Regions from separate parts of the Lysinibacillus sp. AR18-8 genome, predicted to be linked through region 1. Evidence: a T-box and tRNA genes for the amino acid it is inferred to sense, from the RefSeq annotation. Region 1 holds a T-box; the other holds one or more tRNA genes.
What was found. A T-box is a leader RNA that pairs with one kind of tRNA and senses whether it is charged. The one in region 1 lies ahead of BFM98_RS03265 (valine--tRNA ligase), so its partner is inferred to be a tRNA-Val.

Region 1 (10,187 bases):
TAGGGTCCTTCATTATTTTAATTTTGTATTGTTTTATCCTATATGTGAATCGCAAAAGCAAGCTGACAGGTACAACTTATGCATGGGTACATATTTATGCCTATCTATTAGTTGTTGTAAACTTCTTCTTAGGTAGTAGTTTATCGCGATTCCATTTATGGTATTAGAAGAAAGGTTGGAGACTGTTGAGAAAAATTATTGTAGGTTCTAGGAGAAGTAAATTAGCGCTAACGCAAACAAATTGGTTCATTAATGAATTAAAAGCGGCTGGTGCACCATTCGAATTTGAAGTAAAAGAGATTGTAACAAAAGGTGACCAAATTTTAGATGTACAGCTTTCAAAAGTAGGTGGGAAAGGGTTGTTTGTAAAAGAAATTGAACAAGCCCTTTACGATAAAGAAATTGACTTTGCTGTTCATTCTATGAAAGATATGCCTGCTGTATTGCCAGATGGGCTAGTGATTGGTTGTATTCCACCACGTGAAGATGCTCGTGATGCATTTATTTCTAAAGGGCATGTTAAATTTGCTGACCTTCCTGCGGGAGCAGTCGTTGGGACAAGTTCTTTACGTCGTAGTGCTCAGCTTTTAACAGTACGTCCTGATATCGAAATTAAATGGATTCGTGGAAATGTTGATACACGCTTAGCTAAGCTTGAAACAGAAGAATATGATGCCATTATTTTAGCAGCGGCTGGTTTGAAACGCCTTGGGTGGAGTGATGATGTAGTCACTGAGTTTTTACCTGTCGAACAATGTCTACCAGCTGTAGCGCAAGGTTCTCTTGGCATTGAATGTCGTGCCGATGATGCGGAGCTTTTAGCCGAATTAGGTAAGTTGACTGATTCATTCACTTGGCAAGAAGCACATGCAGAACGTGCATTTTTAGCGGCAATGGATGGTGGTTGTCAAGTTCCGATTGCTGGTTATGCCACTTCAAATGGGGAAGAAATTACATTAACAGGCCTTGTTGCTGCTCCAGATGCATCTGTTGTGTATAAGGAAACAGTAGTTGGCACAGATGCACAAAAAATTGGAGAAGAACTAGCTGCTAGTTTAACAAAACAAGGAGCTTTCGATTTAATTCAGCGTGTAAAGGCAGAGCAAGATGCCCAGTAATTTACCTCTAAAGGGTAAAACCATACTTTTAACAGGCACATCTAAGACAACAACCATTGTCGAAAATATAACAGCTTTAGGTGGACATGCCATCGTAGCCCCATTAATTGAAACTTGTGAACGATTAGATAGCAAGGATCCTGAACTATTGAACCGCGCTAAGCAATATGATTGGTTGATTTTTACTAGTCAAAATGCTGTAGAAGCTTTTGCTAGTAAAATGCTACGACATCAATTTAATGCAAGTCATTTCAAAGGAAAAATAGCTTCCATTGGAACTAAAACAACAACAGCATTAGAAAATCTAGGATTTCAAGTGAGCTTTATGCCTTCCATATTTAGTGCTGATATTTTCGTTAAAGAATTTCCGAGTGTAGCGGGTAATCAACCTAGATGTCTGTTTATTCGAGGAGAAAAGGCGAAAAGTACGCTGAAGGATGGATTGCCTTTTGAATTAAAAGAATGGACAGTCTATGAAACGATAGAACGACATGATCAAACATCTGTTATTGTCAGTTGCATCCAGCAATATCAAAATGTTACAGTGGTTTTTGCTAGTCCTTCAGCAGTTGACGTGTATGCAATGGAAGTTGTGCCACATATTGGCTGGGAATCAGCTCACATTGCAGCCATCGGCCATATTACGGAAGCAGCTCTTGAACAATACGGTGCTACTGTGGATATTATGCCAAGCGTTTATACAATGCAAGCAGTCATCGAAGAAATTATGAAAGTAGGGGACAAATCATGACAAAACTACAATTTCAAAGACACCGTCGTTTGCGTGCCAATGCAACGATGAGATCAATGGTAAAAGAAACATACTTACATAAAGAGGACCTGATCTATCCTATTTTTGTAATAGAAGGCGAAAATATTAAAAATGAAGTACATTCAATGCCTGGCGTTTTTCAATTTTCATTAGATAAACTAGAGGCAGAGGTGGATGAGGTTGTAGCATTAGGTATTCCTGCAGTTATTTTATTTGGCTTGCCAGCTGAAAAGGATGCGGTTGGAACAGGTGCATTTCATGATCATGGCATTGTGCAGGAAGCGACTCGACTCATTAAAACACGTCATCCTGAGTTATTAGTTATCGCGGATACATGCTTGTGTGAATTTACGGATCATGGACATTGTGGCTTAATTGAGGGCGATCAAATTTTGAATGATCCTTCATTAGATGTTTTAGCCCGCACGGCGATATCACAAGCAAAAGCTGGCGCTGATATCATTGCTCCATCTAATATGATGGATGGCTTTGTAACGGCAATTCGCGCTGGTCTGGATGAAGCTGGTTTTGAACATATCCCGATTATGTCCTATGCAGTCAAATATGCATCCAGTTACTATGGACCTTTCCGTGATGCTGCAGATGGTGCTCCGCAATTTGGTGATCGTAAATCCTACCAAATGGATCCATCAAATCGTCTAGAGGCATTCCGTGAAGCGGAGTCAGATATCGAAGAGGGCGCAGATTTCCTAATTGTCAAGCCTGCCCTTAGCTATTTAGATATTATTCGAGACATGAAAAATAACTATCCATTACCGCTTGTTGCGTATAATGTTTCAGGTGAATATGCAATGATTAAAGCGGCTGCTATAAATGGTTGGATTGAAGAGAAAAAAGTTGTGCTTGAAACATTATTAGGCATGAAACGTGCAGGCTCTGATTTAATTATTACGTATCATGCAAAAGATGTTGCACGTTGGTTGGAGGAGAAATAAATGACACGTTCTTACGAAAAATCAAAACAAGCCTATGCTGAAGCTGTTCAATTAATGCCGGGCGGTGTAAGTAGCCCAGTACGTGCGTTTAAATCAGTAAATATGGACCCGATTTTCATGGAATCTGGCCATGGGGCAATCATTAAAGACATTGATGGCAATGAATATATTGATTATGTATTGTCTTGGGGTCCGCTAATTTTAGGACATACGCATCCAGAGGTAGTGAAAGCAATTGCAGATACAGCTGCGAAGGGTTCTTCCTTCGGTGCTCCAAGCTATACAGAAAATCGCTTAGCTCAATTAGTATTAGACCGTTTACCAGGAATGGAAATGATTCGCTTTGTTTCTTCTGGAACAGAGGCTACTATGTCTGCATTACGTGTAGCACGTGGTGTGACAGGACGTGATAAGATCTTAAAGTTTGAAGGGTCTTATCATGGTCACGGTGACTCCTTATTGATTAAAGCTGGTTCTGGTGTTGCCACATTAGGCCTACCTGATAGCCCTGGCGTACCTGCAGATATCGCCCGCAATACGTTGACAGTTGCCTATAATGATTTAGAAGGGGCAAAAGTGATTTTTGAGAAATTTGGCACAGAGTTAGCTGCAGTCATTGTGGAGCCAGTAGCAGGAAATATGGGTGTTGTACCTCCACAACCAGGTTTCCTAGAAGGTTTGCGTGCACTTACTTCAGAGCACGGTGCATTATTAATCTTTGACGAAGTCATGACAGGTTTCCGCGTAGATTATGGCTGTGCACAAGGGTATTTTGGGGTAACGCCTGATATGACTACTTTAGGTAAAGTCATCGGAGGTGGTCTCCCTGTAGGCGCATTCGCTGGGAAAAAAGAAATTATGGAGCAAGTAGCACCAGCTGGACCAATTTATCAAGCAGGAACATTATCGGGGAATCCGTTAGCGATGACAGCTGGTTATGAAACGTTATCCCGTTTAGACCATGGTACGTATGATTACTTTAAAAAATTAGGGGATCAGCTTGAGGCTGGTTTCCGTGAAGCAGCAACTAAATATAATATCCCGCACACTGTTAATCGTGCAGGCTCTATGATTGGCTTCTTCTTCACGAATGAAGATGTCATTGATTTTGCTTCTGCTAAAACATCAGATTTACAATTATTCGCTGAATATTTCCGTCTAATGGCAGAGGAAGGTATTTTCTTACCTCCTTCTCAATTCGAGGGACTATTCATCTCAACAGCTCACACGGAAGAGCACATTGCGACAACAGTGGCAGCATTCCATAAAGTATTTGCGCAATTAGCGCAATAAAATTTGATAGAGCATGCTAGCATTATTTCTAGCATGCTCTTCTGCTGTTGAAAGGTGAAAATGGTTTCCGTTGTAGGCTACTTGCTTTCCTGTGGCTCACCTCTTTAGCTTTCCCACGGGATTCAAGCACCTTCCACTCCACCCCATAAAAATGTTTCTTAATAGCAAGGTTTTCAAATAAAGTAAAAGTGTTCACTACTCATTTTATGTAGAGGTGTTGTCACTCACGAACGCCCCCCTGGAAAGGATGCTAGCGGAACGGAATAAACCCTCGCTTTGTAAAATTGCTTTATATCCCATTGACAATACCTTTTTTAATGGTAAGCAGAAGGCATTATAGTGCTTGAGGAATACATGAGTAAAAAGGAACAATAGCATATATTTACTAGTAAGTAAGCTCAACTATACTGGATGAAGGACCTGCTTTTGTCAAAATTACATCTTTCAGCATAGCCAAATTGTGGGCGATATCGTTTATAATATAGCTATTCATAAAAGAAGGTAGTGAATTGATATGGCAACAGGCACACACACGGTCGAAGTACCCGTAGGGATTGAACATGTATGGGATTTCGTTAGTGATATGGAAAAATGGGCAAAGCTTGTCCCTGGTTATAATGCACATGAAATGATTGATGAGAAACACTCCACTTGGACTTTTAAAGGCAATGTTGGCGTTTTGAAAAAAACAGTTGAAGTAGAAATTACAATCTTAGAATGGATAGCACCATCAAAAGTTACATTTGAATTAAAGGGGCTTTCTGATAACTTCACAGGAAATGGCTATTTCCTCGCAGAAAGTATCGACGCTGAAAATACTAAAATGACAGGATTCTTAGAAGTCATTGCAGGCGGGTTAGCTGGCCCTGTTCTCAATCCGATTTTTAAACCGATCGTACCAAAGGCAACACAAATGCTAACAGATCGTGTAGCTAATAAAATTAAATTAGTAAATGTTTAATGATACGAACAGCCATGGGAATGGCATGCTAGACTATTACTTCTAGCATGCCATTTTTTTAGTAGTATCTATTTTTAACTCTGTTCAAATGGCAACATCCTAGCATACTATCCTTCAAATCGTCATATGATGCAAAGGGAGGGATTATTATCGAACACAAAACTTGGAATATGCGCGAAACATTTTGTTTTCCTGGATATGGCTGCCCAACTGAAATAGCAGCTGTTCAAATTAAGCCACAGTGGCAGGCAATGCAGTTAGAGGATTCTTTGCGACTTATGGGCATCTATCATATCACCGCACACGTTCGCTTTGATTTTCAAGATATGCAAGCATTTGCGGAAAATGAAGATTTAATTACAATTGATGCCCTTGATATTCAAGGAGATACTGGTTATTTTGAGTATGCCGTTCCTTTACATGTGGATTTACCAAAAGAATCAGATGTCAAAGATTTAATGGTCAAGGATATTCGCCCTAGTCTAACAAATCAGATGTGTCAGCTTGAGTGGACAGTCACAAGCGCTTTCAATGAATATGAACCTGTTGTTGAAAAAGATGTGTTAGACAATCCGCACCTATCAACACATGCTTTCGAACAAGAGGAGACATTGGCTGCAATTGAAGAAAGTGTTCAAGTGAAACAACCTGCCGCAGTAGCAGCAGCTTCACGCCAAGAGAATTCTACAACAGTTGACCAAAAAGCTGTATTAAGAGAATCCTCAAGCCATATTGTTGTACGCGAATCCAGTACTTGGCATGAAGTGCCTTCTATGATTTGGGATCTAACAGAAGAATATACACCGCTTAAAGTTCGTGTTTCAAATGATGTCTTTCAAAAGTAAATAGCAGAGAAGTAGCAGGAGTAATAAGAAGACTAAATCACCTGATGTTGGCACAATAATGACACGGATAAACTGAAAAGCACAAATCGGCACGATGATGGTTCTGCAATAAAAACGAACTTGTCGTAGCCAAGGTGGTAAAAGCCAAGGGTTATACTTGCGTCGTCGCATTTGAATTGTCACTTCCTTTTCTATTTACTTTCCTCTTACTAAAAGATGACTAAATCACTTGAAAAATGACACGATCCTGCGGTACAATAAGGAAAATCAAATACAGATGCTATGATAGGGAAGAGTAAATTTTGACTACATTTTCAGAGAGGAAACGGTAGCTGAGAAGTTTCTATTTGTACGAAATTGAAGGTAGCCCTTGAGCAGCTTTAGTGAACTAATAGTAGTTAAAGCCGGTTAAACACCGTTACCGAATTGAGAGCCAGTAGAATAGGCTGAGAAAATATGTTATTTAATATTTATCTTAACCCTGCTGGAATTAAAGGTGGTACCGCGAACTAAAACTCCTTCGTCCTTTTAGACGAGAGGAGTTTTTTTATTGGGTAAAAAATAAATAGTATTTCTTTACCAACAGTTTTCAAACAATAGGAGGAGTCAATATGACAGAAAACATTTCAATGCCAACTAAATATGACCCACAGTCCATTGAAGCTGGTCGCTATGAATGGTGGTTACAAGGGAAGTTCTTCGAGGCACAGCCTGAAAGTGGGAAAAAGCCCTATTCAATCGTTATTCCACCACCGAACGTAACAGGTAAATTACACCTTGGTCATGCTTGGGATACAACATTACAAGATATTCTCATTCGTATGAAACGCATGCAAGGCTATGATGCCCTATGGTTGCCAGGTATGGACCATGCTGGTATAGCAACACAGGCAAAAGTAGAAGCCAAGCTGCGTGAGGATAATATTACACGTTATGATTTAGGACGTGAAAAATTCCTCGAAAAAACATGGGAATGGAAAGAAGAGTATGCTGGACATATTCGTGATCAATGGGCAAAGCTTGGTCTTGGATTAGATTATACACGTGAACGTTTCACATTAGACAAAGGTCTTTCAGATGCCGTAAAAACAGTTTTTGTTCAGTTATATGAAAAAGGTTTAATTTATCGTGGTGAACGTATTATCAACTGGGACCCAGCAGCAAAAACAGCATTATCTGATATCGAGGTAATTTATCAGGATGTGCAAGGTGCCTTCTATCATATGAAATATCCATTAGCTGATGGCTCTGGCTATGTAGAAGTTGCTACAACACGTCCCGAAACCATGCTTGGTGACTCTGGGGTAGCTGTTCACCCGAACGATGAGCGTTACCAGCACTTAATTGGTAAAAACGTTATTTTACCGATTGTAGGTCGCGAAATTCCAATTGTTGCTGATGAGTACGTTGATATGGAATTTGGTACTGGGGTTGTAAAAATGACACCAGCCCATGATCCGAACGACTTTGAAGTTGGTAATCGTCATAATCTAGAGCGCATTCTAGTAATGAATGAAGACGGCACAATGAATGATCTTGCTGGCAAATATAAAGGAATGGATCGCTTCGAATGCCGCAAGCAAATTGTTGCTGATTTACAAGAAGCAGGTGTGTTAATTCGCATTGAAGAGCATATGCATTCAGTAGGACACTCTGAACGTTCTGGTGCTGTTGTTGAGCCATATCTTTCAGCACAATGGTTCGTTAAAATGCAACCACTTGCTGATGCTTCCCTAGAGCTGCAAAAGGACGAAGAAGGGAAAGTAAACTTTGTTCCTGCTCGTTTTGAAAACACATATTCCCGCTGGATGGAGAATATACGCGATTGGTGTATTTCTCGTCAATTATGGTGGGGCCATCAAATCCCAGCCTGGTACCATAATGAAACAGGCGAAATATACGTAGGTAAAGAAGCCCCAGCAGATGCAGAAAACTGGACGCAAGATGAAGATGTACTAGATACATGGTTCTCTTCAGCACTATGGCCGTTTTCTACTATGGGTTGGCCAGATGAAGCAAATGAAGAATATAAACGTTACTATCCAACAAATACATTAGTAACAGGCTATGATATTATTTTCTTCTGGGTTTCTCGAATGATTTTCCAAGGCCTTGAGTTTACAGATCAACGTCCATTTAAAGATGTGCTAATTCATGGTTTAGTACGTGATGGTGAAGGGCGTAAAATGAGTAAATCACTTGGCAATGGTGTTGATCCAATGGATGTCATTGAACAATACGGTGCAGATTCATTACGCTACTTCTTAGCTACTGGTTCATCACCTGGTCAAGATTTACGCTATACAACTGAAAAAGTTGAAGCAGTATGGAACTTTGCCAATAAGATTTGGAATGCATCACGTTTTGCGCTTATGAATATGGATGGTATGACATATGATGAGATCGATTTAACTGGTGAAAAATCTGTAGCTGACAAATGGATTTTAACGCGCTTAAATGAAACGATTGAACGAGTAACCTCTCTTGCAGAGCGTTATGAATTCGGCGAAGTTGGCCGTGAATTATACAATTTCATTTGGGATGATTTCTGTTCTTGGTATATTGAAATGGCAAAATTACCACTTTACGGTGAGGATGAAGCAGCTAAAAAGACAACTCGATCTATTTTAGCTTACGTACTAGATCAAACAATGCGTCTTTTACATCCATTTATGCCTTTCATTACAGAAGAAATCTGGCAGCACTTACCACACGAAGGTGAATCTATTACAGTGGCAGCATGGCCAACAGTACGCACAGATCTTCATTTTGCTGATGAAGCAGATAATATGAAGCTCCTAATGGATATTATACGTTCAGTACGTAATATTCGTGCGGAAGTAAATACACCGATGAGCAAAAAAGTACCGTTGTTTATTTCAGCGAAAGATGCAGCAACAGCAGCTGTACTTAAAGATAATCAAGCATATCTAGAAAAATTCTGTAATCCTGACACTTTAACAATTGGTGAAGGTTTAGAGGCCCCAGGACAGTCAATGACCGCTGTTGTGACAGGAGCACAGGTATTCCTGCCTCTTGTTGGACTGATCAATCTTGAGGAAGAAATTGCCCGTCTTGAAAAAGAATTAGAGAAATGGGCAAAAGAAGTAAAGCTTGTTACAGGTAAATTATCGAATGAGAAGTTTGTCTCGAAAGCACCGGAAGCGTTAGTCAACGCAGAACGTGAGAAATTAGCAGATTACGAAAGCAAGCATGCAGTTGTGTTAAAACGTTTAGAAGAATTAAAAAATATGTAAAGACGAAGCAATGGATGACGAAAAAGTCATCCATTGCTTTTTTTATGTAGAGCTAAAGATATACATTGAATTAGGAAAAAATATATAGTATTATTTTAAATAAATTGGTCTAATAGATGATGTTAAGCGCTGAACTAATAGGAAACAAAACCTAATTTCATGTTATGTTAGCCGTGAAAAACCAAATCTAAATAGATGGTTTTTTAGATAGACAGTCTTTGTTAGTAAAGAAAATAAGAGCCAATGGAGGTGTTGAGAATGTCAGGAAATATTGCAACCATTATTACAAAAGTCAACAAAGCATGTGATGAATTAGACTTTGTAAGCGCGAGAGTATTGATCGAAACGAATCTCTTAAAATTATCCGAAGCAAAGTATTATCGTTTATTGAATACAAGTGGCCGTGTCCTGATTAAGCACATATTAGCAAATAGTAATCCCCAACAGGATAGCACTAAATTATCACGAACAGATTTATTAACGATCCAAAAAATTAATGAATATTGCTCAGATTTTGATATATCGATGCTAAAAAGAACGTTAAAAAATGCTTTTGACTTAGTGCAACGCCCAGATGTTCATCCATTATTAAATAGTGATGCAAAAACCATTTTAAATAATATGGGTGCTTTATTAGGTGCTCACAAAGTACACTAAAATAATATTAATACGAACACGCAGTTGCTAGCTGCGTGTTTTTTGTATTTTGTCATTTTGTTATGTTATTAAACGTTACTTGTACTAAAATAAAGATATTGCAGTAAGAAGGAGTGTTTCTTTTGTTTAACACAATGAACGAATGTACAAAATTTATTTTTACATTAAAAGCAGTTGATCATAAACGTGCGCCACTTGTCCTTATGCGAGAAGTACTAGGGCATTTAGATGAACCTCACAACAAGCTAAGAGTAATCCATGTAGCAGGTTCAAATGGTAAAGGTTCTACGGTGAACGCATTAAGAGAAATGCTTCAACATGCAGGCTA
Region 2 (10,187 bases), on a different contig from region 1:
CAACTTCTCCAACTGGCGCTTCATTCCCTTCATTGTCGATAATACGTACAATATTACCTGGAGTTGGAACACCCATAGATCCAGGACGTAATTCTGTGTTTTCGAGTGTACCAATTAATAATGTGTTTTCTGTTTGTCCATAGCCGTCACGTACTTTTAGTCCAAAATGATTCATAAATGTTTCGATAACTGGACGATTTAAAGGTTCACCAGCAGAAACGGCACTACGTAGAGATGATAGATTGTAGTCTTGTAAATTATCGATTTTCGCCATAATTCGGTATTCAGTCGGTGTACAACATAGAACATTAACTTTTTCATCCTGCATTAATTGAAGATAGGTTTTTGCATCGAATCCACCATGATAGACAAATGCAGTAGCACCGAGCATGATTGTGGATAAAAAAGGACTCCATATCCACTTTTGCCAACCAGGAGCAGCTGTTGCCCACACGAGGTCTCCTTCACGTACACAAAGCCATTTTGAAGCTGCAGTTCTAATATGTGCATATCCCCAGCCATGTGAATGAACAACGCCTTTAGGTTTACCAGTTGTACCAGATGTATAAGAAAGGAATGCCATGTCATCACGTGTAGTAGCTACGGCTGTAAATGTAGCTGGCTGGCTGCTTGCTAATTCATCTAAAGAAGTCCAATCTCCTTTCGCAGCACCGATCACTAGTTTATTTTTCAATGCGTCTACAGAAGAAGCAATTTGATCAACTTCACTAGTAAAAGCCTCATAAGCAATAACTGCACTAGCAGAAGAATGTTCCATCCGATATTCTAAATCGCTTGCACGTAGCATCTCTGAACATGAAATGGGTACGATACCAGCCTTTAAGCAGCCTAGAAAAACGAAATAGGCTTCTGGAAGTCGAGGAATAATAACTAATACACGATCACCTTTTTGAAGCCCCTTCTCCGTAAAAGCGTTTGCGTATTGATTCATTTTTTGGTTAAGCTCCACATAAGAAACTGTACGTCTCTCTTGTTGTGTATTTAACCAACGTATTGCTTGGCGATCACTATCTTGCGAAAATTTTTCTAATTCCTCTGTGATGTTATAAAATTCAGGTGCAATTAAATCATTTGATACCATCTTGAACATCCTCCCCCAGAAAATTTGATAGAAAATTCATAAAACTATTTTTATTTTAACAATTACAATAATATACAGCAAGAATATTTAGTACGTTAAATAGAAATATTAGAATTAATAGAGAACTATTATGCTTTCAGACGAATATAGGAGGATACTTCGACAAAAAATATAAAAATTTTCACAAAATGTGTTGCATTATTTATAATGCTTGCTATAATAATAAATGTACTTAAGAGGTTGTCTAAAACCAAAGTGAATAGCATTGTTCCGAAGTAGCTCAGTTGGTAGTAGCACCTGACTGTTAATCAGGTTGTCGCAGGTTCGAGTCCTGCCTTCGGAGCCATTTTTTTGTCCTTTTTTCAAATGCTATAATACATAAAAAAATTTGTGGAAAAGCATTGCAATTATTAATGAAAAATGTTATTATAATTCTTGTCTTGTTTGAGACATAATATTGGCCCCTTGGTCAAGTGGTTAAGACACCGCCCTTTCACGGCGGTAACACGGGTTCGAATCCCGTAGGGGTCACCATTTAAAACATAGGCTTTATAAAGAATATAAACTGTGATATAACACCTGTTTCTATGGAGGATTAGCTCAGCTGGGAGAGCATCTGCCTTACAAGCAGAGGGTCGGCGGTTCGAGCCCGTCATCCTCCACCATTCTTATTGTGTTATTTCGGAGGGGTAGCGAAGTGGCTAAACGCGGCGGACTGTAAATCCGCTCCTTAGGGTTCGGCGGTTCGAATCCGTCCCCCTCCACCAGTTTTATAAATGATTGGGGTATAGCCAAGCGGTAAGGCAACGGATTTTGATTCCGTCATGCCTAGGTTCGAATCCTAGTACCCCAGCCATTTTTTCTTTTATGAGCCATTAGCTCAGTTGGTAGAGCATCTGACTTTTAATCAGAGGGTCGAAGGTTCGAGTCCTTCATGGCTCACTTTTTTAGAATGAAAATTATTCAAAAGTGTTATATTAACTACAGATAACTAATCTCTTGCTGAAAACAGTAGGAGATTTTTTTATGTTATTTATAAATGAATAAATATACAACTTTTTGTCGAGTTGAGCCAAGTGGTATGTAGGCTTTACAATAATCTTATAACTTTTAGGGGGTATAAAAACATGAATAAACTTAATATTTCTATTATTGGAGTACCAACAGATTACGGACAAACACGCCGTGGGGTAGATATGGGACCAAGTGCTATTCGATATGCAGGTATTGTTGAACGTTTAGAGGCTATCGGACACGATGTACAGGATCAAGGGGATATTCGTGTTAGTCAAAAGCTTGCTGACGGAGCTGTGGATGAAAAATTACTAAATTTAGAGGAAGTTGTAGATGTTAGTACTGCATTAGCAAATAGTGTGCATGAAGTAGTGGAACAAAAGAAATTCCCACTCGTATTTGGTGGAGACCATAGCATTGCTATTGGAACATTAGCTGGATTAGGTGAGCATTACAAAAATCTCGGTGTTATCTGGTATGACGCTCATGCAGATTTAAATACACCTGAAACAACACCTTCAGGCAATATACATGGGATGCCGTTAGCTGTTAGTATTGGGCTAGGACATGAACGTTTAGTGCAAATTCGCAACTATGCTCCAAAAATTAAGCCAGAAAACGTGATTATTATTGGAGCTCGTTCAGTAGACCCAGGAGAACGTGAATTGATACGTCAACAAGGAATTAAAGTATATACAATGCATGAAATCGACCGACTTGGCATGACACGTGTGATGGAAGATGCACTTGCTTATTTAAAGGAACGAAATGTTGATGGCTTACATTTATCACTTGATTTAGACGGATTAGATCCACTTTATACGCCAGGTGTGGGTACACCAGTTCCAGGCGGAATTACGTACCGAGAAAGCCATTTAGCAATGGAAATGTTACAAGAATCAGGCATGGTAACTTCAGCAGAGTTTGTAGAGGTAAATCCTATATTAGATGAAAAGAATACAACAGCAAATGTGGCTGTTGCATTAATGGGATCTTTATTTGGCGAAACACTAGTTTAAAGAAAATTTGACAAAAAATTGCCTGTTGCCACATTGCATAAAAATCTTTTGCTATAATTGAATTAAAACGAAACTTTTCTTATTGGTGCTTCGTATAGTATAAGACAGTTGTAAAGGTGGAGAAGTCAACACAATGGATGCGTTAGTAAATAAGAGAATAAAACAAGTGCTTAAAGGCGATCAAAACGCATTTGCCGATATTGTGAGTCTCTATCAGCACAAACTGTACCAAGTATGCTATCGAATGTTAGGCAACAAACAAGAGTCTGAAGACATTGCTCAAGAGGCTTTTGTGCGAGCTTATATGAACTTGCATACATTTGATCAGAAAAGAAAGTTTTCAACGTGGCTTTATCGCATAGCGACAAACCTCTGCATTGACCGTATTCGAAAAAAGAAACCGGATTATTATTTAGATGCAGAAGTAGCTGGTACAGAAGGGCTTGATATGTATTCGCAAATCGCAGCAGATGACCAGCTACCAGAGGAGCAGTTAGAACAAATGGAGCTGCAAGATCGCATTCAATATGAAATTGGACGATTGCCGGATAAATACCGTTCGGTTATAGTATTGAAATATATAGAAGAGTTATCGTTACAAGAGATTAGCGAGATTTTAGATATGCCGCTTGGAACGGTGAAAACGAGGATTCACCGCGGACGTGAGGCATTACGTAAGCAATTAAACAATCTGTAGGAGGGGGAGCGTCATGAATACTTGTCCAGAGCATATTATAGACTATATGCATGATTATTTAGACGGTGACATTAGTCGTGAGCATGAGCAAGAGTTGAAACAACACTTGCATACATGTAATGATTGTAAACAGTTGATGCAAGAATTGAGTGAAACAATCGCCTTTGTGAAGAGTGCTTCCCACATTACAGCGCCTCCGAGTTTTGAAGCAGCAGTTATGGCTCGTTTACCAAAACCAAAAAGTCGAGTAGGTATACAAAAATGGATTCGCCGGCATCCGTTCCTTGTGGCAGCAGCAGTATTTTGCTTATTCATGAGTGCTACATTATTGGGTAGCTTCATGGATGACCAGCATTTCTCGGTGACCAAGCAACCTAATTTAGTTGTGGATGGTCAAACAGTGATTGTCCCTGAAGGAGAAGTGGTAAAAGGCGATATTGTTGTGAAAAATGGCGATTTGATTGTTGAAGGTGAAGTTGATGGCAACGTCACAGTAATCAACGGGCAATATATGGCATCTTCAGCGGTAGTTTCAGGGAGAATCGAAGAAATTGACGAAGTATTTGAATGGTTATGGTATACAATTAAAAATTCTGTTAAGACAGCCATGACATTTGAGGAAAAAGAAGAAACTAAATAACACTCTATACGTCCTAAAAAATAGTGCACGTGAGAGGCTGAAAGGTCTACTCTTCTGAGTAGACTTTTTATTTGAAAAAAGTTACATTTGATAAGAATGTGATATACTTGAATGTGTATGGATTCGTAATGAAAAGTGGGGGATGCCACGTGCAAATTATCGAACATTTCACGGATTTAACACCTGTGAATATTGTTATTAACTTCATTGATGTACTGCTCGTTTGGTACGTTGTTTATAAAGTCTTAACCCTCATTAAAGGTACGAAGGCTGTCCAATTACTTAAGGGAATATTCGTCATTATTATTGCACGAATTGCAACAGACCTTTTAGGGTTACAAACACTTGGCTGGATGCTACAACAAGTTATTGAGTTTGGTTTCCTAGCGATTATTATTATTTTCCAACCTGAAATCAGACGTGGTTTAGAACAAATTGGACGAGGAAAGCTATTCCAACGTTCATCAAGTCAAGAAGAAGAAGAACAAACAAGACTTATTGAGGCTATGAAGAAGTCTGTAAGTTATATGGCTAAACGTCGAATAGGTGCGTTAATTTCTATTGAAAAAGAAACAGGTCTTAATGAATATATTGAAACAGGTATAGGGCTAAATGCTGAAATTTCATCAGAATTACTGATTAATATCTTTATACCAAATACCCCGCTACATGATGGGGCTGTTATTATGCAAAAAGATAAAGTTACAGCAGCGGCTTGTTATTTACCTTTATCTGAAAGCCCATTTATTTCAAAAGAGTTAGGGACACGCCACCGTGCTGCTCTTGGCTTAAGTGAAGTTACAGATGCTATTACAATTGTTGTGTCAGAAGAAACAGGCGCAATTAGTATAACATTAAATGGTAATCTCCATCGAAATCTATCTCTAGAGGAGTTTGAAACATTATTAAGAAAAATGTGGTTCGGATCAGTACAAGAATCAAATGCATCCTCTAAGTTGACTTGGAGGGGGAAAAAGAATGGATAAAATGATGGATAGCCCTTGGGTACTTAGAATCATCGCGCTATTTTTAGCGTTTTTGCTTTTTTTCTCAGTGCGTACTGAGTTGTCACCTTTAAATAAAGCTACCTCAAATGAACAAACGGATGTTATTCGTGATGTTCCAGTGGATGTTTATTACGATAATGAGAATCTTATTGTGACAGGTTTACCTGAAACTGTGGATGTAACGATAGAAGGTCCCATGGCATTGGTTTTAAAAGCAAAGGGAGCTAAGGATTTTTCTATATTTGCGGATTTGAGCAATTTATTGCTGGGAGAGCATGATGTAAAACTGCAATACGAAAATATTTCAGAAAAGTTAAAGGTGACATTAGACCCTGCAACTGTTCATGTGAATATTGAGGAAAAGGTCACGCAGGAGTTCCGAGTGGACCCTGAAATGAACAAACGTTTAATCGAAGAAGGTTTTATCTTAAAAGAAATGACGGCCAACCCGCCAACTGTTTATGTAACAGGTGCAAAAAGTGCTATTGAAAGCATTAGTTATGTAAAAGCAACTGTTACAGGAGAGCAGGGCTTGAAGCAATCATTCACGCAGGAAGCAGCTGTAAAAGTATTAGATAGAGATTTAAATAAGTTAGACGTGACTATTGAACCTGAAATTGTGAAAGTTCAAGTAGATATAGCGGAGTATAGTCGAGAGATCCCAGTTGTCCTTAAGGAAACAGGGCAAGCTGCCGAAGACATTACCATTAACTCATTAACATTTACACCGAAAATGATCAAAGTGTATGGTAGAAAATCAATTATTGACAGTTTAACATCCATTCCAATAACAGTTGACCTGTCAAAAATTACTGAGTCCAAAACTTATGAATTTGATGTAAAATTACCAGATGGTGTGACAAAAATATCTGACAAGAAAATAAAAGTGAAGGCAGATATTACAAAGGTAGAACAAGAAGAACAGCAGAAAACACCAGCTTCTACAGAGGAAACGCCACCTCCAACTGAAGAACCTGATGTGACAGATGAGAGTACTACAACTGATAAAAATACGTCAACTGAGGAATCGGAAGATATTGATTCTTAAACAATATGTGACTATAATTTTATTTTGATTCTAAATCAAAAATCCAATCAGGTTTGTAATTCAGGTTTCATCAAACAAACTGGCAGAGTGGAATATTAATAATTACCAATGAATGAACAAAAGCAGACTTTTCCAAAAGTAAGCGGACAAGTGTCTAATGCTTGATAGAAACTCACTAGGCACTGTCTTGCATTGAAGGAGAGAATAAGTAGAATGGGTAAATATTTTGGAACAGATGGCGTCCGTGGCGTCGCGAATAGTGAATTAACACCAGAATTTGCATTTAAACTTGGTCGTATAGGCGGCTATGTTTTAACAAAAGATGCAACTGACCGTCCAAAGGTTTTAATTGGTCGTGACACACGTATTTCAGGCGAGATGCTTGAAGGTGCACTTGTGGCTGGTCTTTTATCAATTGGGGTAGAGGTAATGCGTCTGGGTATTATTTCAACACCAGGTGTGGCATACCTTACTCGAATTATGAGCGCAGATGCAGGCGTCATGATTTCAGCTTCACATAACCCAGTTGCAGATAACGGTATTAAATTTTTCGGTCCTGATGGCTTTAAGCTAACAGATGCACAGGAAGCGGAAATTGAAGCGTTAATTGATGCGCAAGAGGATACATTACCACGTCCTATAGGAGCAGATTTAGGATCTGTAAGTGACTATTTCGAAGGTGGTCAAAAATATATTCAATACTTAAAGCAAACAGTGGATGAAGAATTTGATGGTATCCATGTAGCGCTTGATTGTGCACATGGTGCAACTTCATCTTTAGCTACACATTTATTTGCTGATTTAGAAGCTGACATTTCTACAATGGGTGCTTCTCCAACTGGCTTAAATATTAATGATGGTGTAGGCTCAACACATCCAGAAGGACTAGCTAAATTTGTTACTGAAAAAGGTGCAGATGTTGGTTTAGCCTTTGATGGCGATGGAGACCGTTTAATTGCTGTAGATGAAAACGGAAAAATTGTTGACGGTGACCAAATTATGTTTATCATTGGTAAGCATTTAAATGCGGTAGGGCGTTTAAAGAAGCAAACAATTGTTTCAACAGTAATGAGCAATATGGGCTTCTATAAAGCTGTGGCTGACAATGGTATGCAAAGTGTACAAACAGCTGTAGGTGATCGTTATGTTGTGGAAGAAATGCGTGCGAATGAATACAATTTAGGTGGCGAGCAATCAGGGCATATCGTCTTTCTAGATTTTAATACAACAGGTGATGGCTTACTGACAGGAATTCAGCTTGTCAACATTATGAAAGCGACGGGTAAAAAGCTTTCAGAACTTGCAGCTGAAATGAAAATCTACCCTCAGCGTCTTGTCAATGTGCGTGTAACAGATAAGCATGCTGTGACTGATAATGCGAAAGTAGCTGCAGTAATTGCAGAGGTAGAAGCTGAAATGGCTGGAAATGGTCGTGTTTTAGTACGTCCTTCAGGTACAGAGCCATTAGTACGTGTCATGGTGGAAGCAGCAACAGAAACGGATTGTGAGCGTTTTGTCGAGCGTATTGCAGATGTTGTACGTGTAGAAATGGGCCTAACAGAATAAGAAATAGAGTGTAAACCCGATTTCCGTAAACAGGAAATCGGGTTTACTTATTTGAAAGGAATGTTTTAAATAAGCGAGATGGGGAACAGTAATTAGGAGTCACAATAACAAGGAGTGTTTAATTGATATGGCTAAAATTGCTACAGTTATAACAGATATGTTTGAGGACATTGAGTTTACAAGCCCTAAAGAAGCGTTGGAAGCAGCTGGGCATCAGCTAGTAACAATTGATATCGAAGCAGGCAAGGAAGTTAAGGGTAAGCATGGAGAGTCCGTGAAAATTGATAAAGGCATTGATGAAGTAAAAGCTACAGATTACGATGCATTATTTATTCCTGGTGGTTTTTCTCCCGATATATTACGTGCGGATGATCGTATAGTAGCATTTGCAAAGTCCTTTATGGATGAAATGAAGCCTACCTTTGCCATTTGTCATGGACCACAACTTCTTATTACTGCAAAGACATTAAATGGGCGTGACGCCACAGGTTATAAATCCATCCAAGTGGATTTAGAAAATGCAGGGGCAATCTTCCATGATGAAGAAGTATTTGTCTGTCAAAAACAGCTTGTAACAAGTAGAACGCCAGATGATCTTCCTGCATTTAATAGAGAAATTGTTAAATTATTAGACAGTAAATAAAGGATAGGCACAAGCATTTTAAATGCTTGTGCCTAATTTCTATTACAATGCTTATCAAAGTGCTTATGTATCGCTTTGTCTACATATTTGTCACGAAAAAGCTTTAGGACTAGGTGTTTTTTATAACGAAAATTTGACGGATAGCATATGATTGAGTATGATGGAGAAGTTGAAGATGAGGTCCGACCTTATCCTTTAACGAACGCCTAAGGAGGGAAGAAAGCGTAAAATCGGAAAACAATTATAGCGCCTGAGCTGAAGAAATCGGACGAAAAGATCTTCAGCAGACGAGGTGGAGGTTTATCGAAAATTCGGCGGATGCCTCCCAATCGACATACCCGATTGTCATTTTCCATTTTGAAAGCATTTGAGTGATTGAATGTACAGAAAATGGAGAAGGTATTGTAAAAGCAATAGATAAATAGATGAAGCTTCACATATCGAAGGTCTCTATTCAGTTGGCTGAATAGCTTGTGTGTATTGGAGTGCTTTATTTTTTATAAAAATAAAGCTTCGCTGTACATTCAAAAAAATTCGATAGGATGAGGCCTAGTTTGTCATTGCGTTAAATTGACATTATCGGAGGACGAGAATTATGTGTGGAATTGTAGGATATATTGGTGAATCAGATGCAAAGGAAATTCTATTAAAAGGCTTAGAAAAGCTAGAGTACCGTGGTTATGATTCAGCGGGTATTGCAGTACGTAACGAGGAAGGCGTAACGGTTTTCAAAGAAAAAGGGCGTATTGCAGATTTACGAGAAGCGGTAGATGAAGATGTTGCTGCGAAAATTGGTATTGGTCATACACGTTGGGCAACACATGGTGTGCCAAATCGTTTAAATGCTCACCCACATCAAAGTGCATCAGGACGCTTTACACTTGTGCATAATGGGGTTATTGAAAACTATCACTTATTGCAAAAAACATATTTAAAAGGCATTCCAATGAAATCTGATACAGATACAGAGGTTATTGTGCAATTAGTAGAGTTATTTGTGAAAGATGGTCTAAGCACTGCAGACGCCTTCCGTAAAACATTATCTCTATTACATGGCTCCTATGCACTGGCACTATTAGATGCAGAGGCAGCAGATACAATCTTTGTAGCAAAAAATAAATCACCACTTCTAGTTGGAATTGGTGAAGGTTTCAATGTTGTTGCGTCAGATGCAATGGCGATGCTACAGGTAACAGATCAATACGTAGAGCTTCACGATAAAGAGGTAGTTATCGTACACAAAGCAAGTGTGGAAATTACAAAATTAGATGGTACTGTAGTAGAGCGTGCACCATATACTGCTGAGCTTGATATGAGTGATATTGAAAAAGGCACATATCCACACTATATGTTAAAAGAAATGGATGAGCAGCCTACAGTTATTCGTAAAATCATTCAAGCATATGAAGGTGACAACGGTGATTTAACGATTGATGCGGAGATTTTAGAAG

Region 2: it has a tRNA-Val gene. The T-box ahead of BFM98_RS03265 (valine--tRNA ligase) is inferred to sense a tRNA for this amino acid. The anticodon was not compared.

What each region holds. Positions count from the first base shown of each region.
Region 1 covers NZ_MDGU01000004.1:362,084-372,270, reverse strand. Annotated here, with positions in the region: gene BFM98_RS03300 (cytochrome C assembly family protein) at 1-167, shown strand, start outside; gene hemC (hydroxymethylbilane synthase) at 186-1,118, shown strand; gene BFM98_RS03290 (uroporphyrinogen-III synthase) at 1,108-1,869, shown strand; gene hemB (porphobilinogen synthase) at 1,866-2,846, shown strand; gene hemL (glutamate-1-semialdehyde 2,1-aminomutase) at 2,847-4,139, shown strand; gene BFM98_RS03275 (SRPBCC family protein) at 4,654-5,100, shown strand; gene BFM98_RS03270 (valyl-tRNA synthetase) at 5,271-5,945, shown strand; gene BFM98_RS23280 (hypothetical protein) at 5,922-6,116, opposite strand; T-box leader at 6,219-6,476, shown strand; gene BFM98_RS03265 (valine--tRNA ligase) at 6,557-9,202, shown strand; gene BFM98_RS03260 (hypothetical protein) at 9,461-9,859, shown strand; gene BFM98_RS03255 (bifunctional folylpolyglutamate synthase/dihydrofolate synthase) at 9,994-10,187, shown strand, end outside.
Region 2 covers NZ_MDGU01000023.1:864-11,050, forward strand. Annotated here, with positions in the region: gene mbcS (acyl-CoA synthetase MbcS) at 1-1,102, opposite strand, end outside; tRNA gene BFM98_RS16235 (tRNA-Asn) at 1,372-1,448, shown strand; tRNA gene BFM98_RS16240 (tRNA-Glu) at 1,562-1,636, shown strand; tRNA gene BFM98_RS16245 (tRNA-Val) at 1,692-1,767, shown strand; tRNA gene BFM98_RS16250 (tRNA-Tyr) at 1,786-1,869, shown strand; tRNA gene BFM98_RS16255 (tRNA-Gln) at 1,884-1,958, shown strand; tRNA gene BFM98_RS16260 (tRNA-Lys) at 1,972-2,044, shown strand; gene rocF (arginase) at 2,230-3,135, shown strand; gene sigW (RNA polymerase sigma factor SigW) at 3,269-3,832, shown strand; gene BFM98_RS16275 (anti-sigma factor family protein) at 3,846-4,472, shown strand; gene cdaA (diadenylate cyclase CdaA) at 4,622-5,458, shown strand; gene BFM98_RS16285 (CdaR family protein) at 5,451-6,527, shown strand; gene glmM (phosphoglucosamine mutase) at 6,741-8,093, shown strand; gene BFM98_RS16295 (type 1 glutamine amidotransferase domain-containing protein) at 8,221-8,736, shown strand; gene glmS (glutamine--fructose-6-phosphate transaminase (isomerizing)) at 9,332-10,187, shown strand, end outside.